2 regions of the Pseudoalteromonas sp. MER144-MNA-CIBAN-0113 genome follow, and region 1 is predicted to be linked to the other one. Evidence: predicted binding sites of a transcription regulator. Region 1 holds the regulator's gene; the other holds the start of a gene.

The links. The regulator NrdR, encoded in region 1, represses ribonucleotide reductase genes. The targets are predictions, from matches to a motif close to AAACACNANATNTNGTGTTT.
Region 2: a site for NrdR is predicted at 1,329-1,348, ahead of nrdA (class 1a ribonucleoside-diphosphate reductase subunit alpha). Genes of this name have one in related genera too.

What each region holds. Positions count from the first base shown of each region.
Region 1 is NZ_JBEOOG010000043.1:11,742-14,149, forward strand. It holds gene glyA (serine hydroxymethyltransferase) at 100-1,356, shown strand; gene nrdR (transcriptional regulator NrdR) at 1,464-1,913, shown strand; gene ribD (bifunctional diaminohydroxyphosphoribosylaminopyrimidine deaminase/5-amino-6-(5-phosphoribosylamino)uracil reductase RibD) at 1,916-2,408, shown strand, end outside.
Region 2 is NZ_JBEOOG010000019.1:52,542-54,949, reverse strand. It holds gene nrdA (class 1a ribonucleoside-diphosphate reductase subunit alpha) at 1-1,206, opposite strand, end outside; gene AAEY57_RS07275 (HAD family hydrolase) at 1,618-2,298, opposite strand; gene ubiG (bifunctional 2-polyprenyl-6-hydroxyphenol methylase/3-demethylubiquinol 3-O-methyltransferase UbiG) at 2,298-2,408, opposite strand, start outside.

The DNA.
Region 1 (2,408 bases):
GTTTAAATATCCTCAACTTAAGAGCGTAGGCAAAACGTCGTTTTAAGCGTACAATAAAGCCTCTAAAAAATACCCATACACGTTGCCCAGGAGACCCCAATGTTAGAACGTAGCATGAATATTTCGGACTTTGATCCAGAGTTATTTGACGCGATGAGCAAAGAAACATCACGTCAGGAAGAGCATATTGAGTTAATTGCATCTGAAAACTACTGTAGCCCACGCGTACTTGAAGCGCAGGGTTCTCAGCTGACTAACAAATACGCTGAAGGTTACCCGGGCAAACGTTACTACGGTGGCTGTGAGCACGTAGACGTGGTAGAGCAACTTGCTATTGACCGCGCAAATGAATTATTTGGTACAGATTACGCAAACGTACAGCCTCATGCCGGTTCACAAGCGAATGCTGCTGTTTTCCAAGCTCTTTTAAGCCCACTTGATACTGTATTAGGCATGAGCCTAGCGCACGGTGGTCATTTAACGCACGGCTCACACGTCAACTTCTCTGGTAAAACATACAACGCAATTCAGTATGGCCTTAACGAAGAAACTGGCGAAATTGATTACGCACAAGTTGAAGCGTTAGCACTTGAGCACAAACCAAAAATGATCATTGCTGGTTTTTCTGCATACTCAGGTATTGTTGATTGGGCTAAGTTCCGTGAAATTGCAGACAAAGTAGGTGCTTACTTATTTGTTGATATGGCGCACGTTGCAGGTTTAATTGCTGCGGGTGTTTACCCAAGCCCAGTGCCATTTGCTCACGTTGTAACAACCACAACACACAAAACATTAGCGGGTCCTCGCGGTGGTTTAATCATCTCTGCGTGTGGCGATGAAGAAATTTACAAAAAGCTAAACAGCGCTGTTTTCCCAGGTGGCCAAGGTGGTCCTTTATGTCATGTTATTGCTGCTAAAGCGGTTGCATTTAAAGAAGCACTTCAACCTGAGTTTAAAACATACCAAGCACAAGTTGTTAAAAATGCACAAGCAATGGTTGCCGTATTACAAGAGCGCGGCTACAAAGTAGTATCGGGTAAAACTGACAACCACTTATTCTTACTTGATTTAATCGACAAAGATATCACAGGTAAAGATGCAGATGCTGCCCTAGGTAACGCGAATATCACGGTTAACAAAAACTCAGTACCGAACGATCCTCGTTCACCATTTGTTACTTCTGGTTTGCGTATTGGTTCACCAGCAATCACTCGTCGTGGCTTTAAAGAAGCAGAGTCAAAAGAGTTAGCGGGCTGGATCTGTGACGTACTAGACAACATCGAAGATGAGTCAGTACAAGCGCAAGTAAAAGAAAAAGTGAAAGCAATTTGTGCAAAATTACCTGTTTACGCTTAATCCAAGAGTAAAATAGTAATTTAGATCACAACTGCATACATTTTTGTTATGATAATGGCCGCTATAATAGCGGCCATTTTTTGTTTTTAAAACGGAAACACACAGTTATGCATTGCCCATTTTGCACCGCCAAAGATACTAAAGTTATTGATTCTCGCCTTGTAGGTGGGGGACACCAAGTACGTAGACGTCGTGAATGTAATGAATGCCACGAACGATTTACCACCTTTGAAGGGGCTGAATTAGTGATGCCACGGGTCATCAAGCAAGATGGCAGCCGCGAACCGTTTAATGAAGATAAGTTACTAAATGGCTTAACTCGCGCCCTCGAAAAACGCCCCGTAAGCACTGAACAAGTTGACGAAGTGGTTAATATTATTAAATCGCAGCTGCGAGCCACTGGCGAACGCGAAGTGTCTAGCCATTTGGTGGGTGAGTGCATTATGGAAGCGCTTAAAAAGTTAGATAAAGTGGCCTATGTAAGATTTGCCTCTGTATATCGCTCGTTTGAAGATATACGCGAATTTGGTGAAGAAATAGCCCGCTTAGGGGAATAGTAATGACCAAGCAAAGTTCGTTTTCAGAGGATGATAAACGCTACATGGCTCGCGCTATTGAACTGGCAAAAAAAGGGCGCTTTACCACCACTCCTAATCCTAATGTTGGCTGCGTACTCGTAAAAAACAATAAAGTAATAGGTGAAGGGTTTCATCAGTTAGCGGGCCAAGGTCATGCAGAGGTAAACGCACTGGCTATGGCTGGCGAAAATGCCAAAGGCGCAACCGCTTATGTAACCCTAGAGCCTTGCAGTCATTATGGTCGAACACCGCCTTGTGCTGAAGGGCTAAAAGCAGCCGGTGTTAAAAAAGTGATTGCCGCAATGGTTGACAGCAACCCGCAAGTTGCAGGCAAAGGTCTGAAAATTTTAGCGGATGCTGGTATAGAAGTCGCTTACGGGTTACTTGAAGCGCAAGCTCGCGCATTAAACCTTGGGTTTTTTAAGCGCATGGAGCAGGGATTACCCTTTGTGACTTGCAAAATGGCCGCAAGTA
Region 2 (2,408 bases), on a different contig from region 1:
AAACATAGAGAACAGCTCAATTGCTTTAATTCGTTTTTTACGAATTAACTCGTCTTGCTCATATTTTACATATAGCGCGTCAAACTCGTCTTGATCTTCAAAAAATGCATCGTAAAGTCCAGGCACATCAGAGGGGCTGAATAACGTAATGTAATCGTCTTTAATTAAACGTGAGTACATGAGTTTATTAAACTGTACGCCGTAATCTAAGTGACGTACGCGGTTATCATCAACGCCACGGTTGTTTTTAAGCACTAATAAGTTTTCAACTTCTAAATGCCAAAGCGGGTAGAAAAGGGTTGCTGCGCCACCACGTACACCGCCTTGCGAACAGCTTTTAACCGCTGTTTGAAAGTGCTTATAAAACGGAATACAGCCAGTGTGATACGCTTCACCGTTACGAATAGGGCTACCTAATGCACGAATACGACCTGCATTAATACCAATACCAGCACGTTGAGAAACGTATTTAACAATTGCTGATGAAGTCGCATTAATTGAATCTAAGCTGTCGCCACACTCAATCAGTACACATGAGCTAAACTGGCGTGTTGGTGTACGTACGCCCGACATAATTGGCGTAGGTAAAGAAATTTTAAATAATGAAACCGCATCATAAAAACGTTTGATGTAATCAATACGTGTATCACGAGGGTAATCAGAGAATAAGCTTGCAGCCACTAAGATATATAAAAACTGCGCGCTTTCGTAAATTTCACCCGTTACACGGTTTTGAACTAGGTATTTACCTTCAAGCTGTTTTACTGCTGCGTAGCTAAAGTTAAGATCGCGAGAATGATCTAAGTACGCATCTAGCTCATCTAATTCTTGCTCTGTGTAATCAACGAGTAAATGTGCATCGTAACGTTTTTGTTCAACCATGTTAGTAACATGGTCAAAAAGACGCGGTGGCTCAAACTGGCCATAGGCTTTTTTACGTAAATGGAATACAGCTAAACGAGCAGCAAGGTACTGATAATCAGGCGATTCTTTAGAAATCTGATCCGCAGCAGCTTTAATAATCGTTTCGTGGATGTCTTTAGTACGAATACCGTCATAAAATTGAATATGCGATTTAAGTTCAACTTGTGAAACCGAAACGTTATTTAAACCTTCGGCGGCCCATTCAATAACGCGATGGATCTTATCAAGATCGAGTGGCTCTTTACGACCGTCACGTTTGCTTACAGATAACTGTTGGTTCATAGCTTTGCCTGTATTCCTTGGGAATTAAATATTTTTGACCAATGCGTGCACCTAAAAAAGCGCAGTGCCTATTCGTTTATTGTTATTTTCACCGGTTTGGTGAATTTAATTGAATAACATTTAGCCACAATATCTGGTGTTGTTCAAATTAGAGATCACAAGATAGTGTGGTCTGGGATCTTTTGCAAGGGACAGAAACCGCTCTGATTGTGGATAACGTTGGGATAACGCAATTGTGTTAGTAGGCATTAACCTTTGATCATTCGGTTAAGTTGAAATTTGTAAAAATCAACTAAGGAAAGATTAAATTTACGCTTTTTAAAAATAAATTTTGTCTGCTTTTTTTATCATCAAGCTTTGCGTAAAAACTAACACAATCACAAGATGTAGTGTTTATTAATTAACATGACACTATATGTGGTTAAATGCATCTATAGGACTGTGCCAATTAAAATCCGCATTCCAAGCCAATGCCTCGTCAACACTCGGTACATATCCCCATAGTGCGGTTGCGGTGTGCATATTGGCTGCTTTACCTGCTTGAATGTCACGCTGCGCATCACCTATATATAAGCAACGCGAAGGATCTACACTCATTTGCTCAGCGCAATACAGTAAAGGAAGGGGTGAGGGCTTAGATTCAGCTAAGGTATCACCGCTTATCACAATACGTGCATTTTTTAATGCAGGAATCGCCTTGACTAAAGGATCAGTTAAAAATCCGGGCTTATTAGTCATAATTCCCCAAGGGATTGCTTTGTTATCAAGTGCGATTAGTAATTGCTCTATTCCTACAAAACATCGGGTATGGGTGGCAATATTGGCAGCGTATTGCGTAACTAGCTCATGTAAAAGTTGCTCTTGCGGCTGTTGTGCCCAGCTTTCTTTAAAACCAGCAGCCAATAAAGCGGCAGCACCATTTGAAGCCGCGGGGCGATATATATCACTGCCCACTTGGGGTTGTTGATGATTTTGCAGCACAGTGTTGAGTGCGGCGCCTAAATCATCGGCGGTATCGAGTAAAGTACCATCTAAGTCAAACAGCAATGCTTGATATTCCAATGGGGCAATGGAGGTTTGAGAGCTTGCCATTACGCTAACTTCTCAAAATGCAGCATATAATTTACGCTTACATCATCATTCATTGTGTATTGCTTAGAAAGCGGGTTGTAACTTAAACCAGCACTGGCACGTACTTTTAA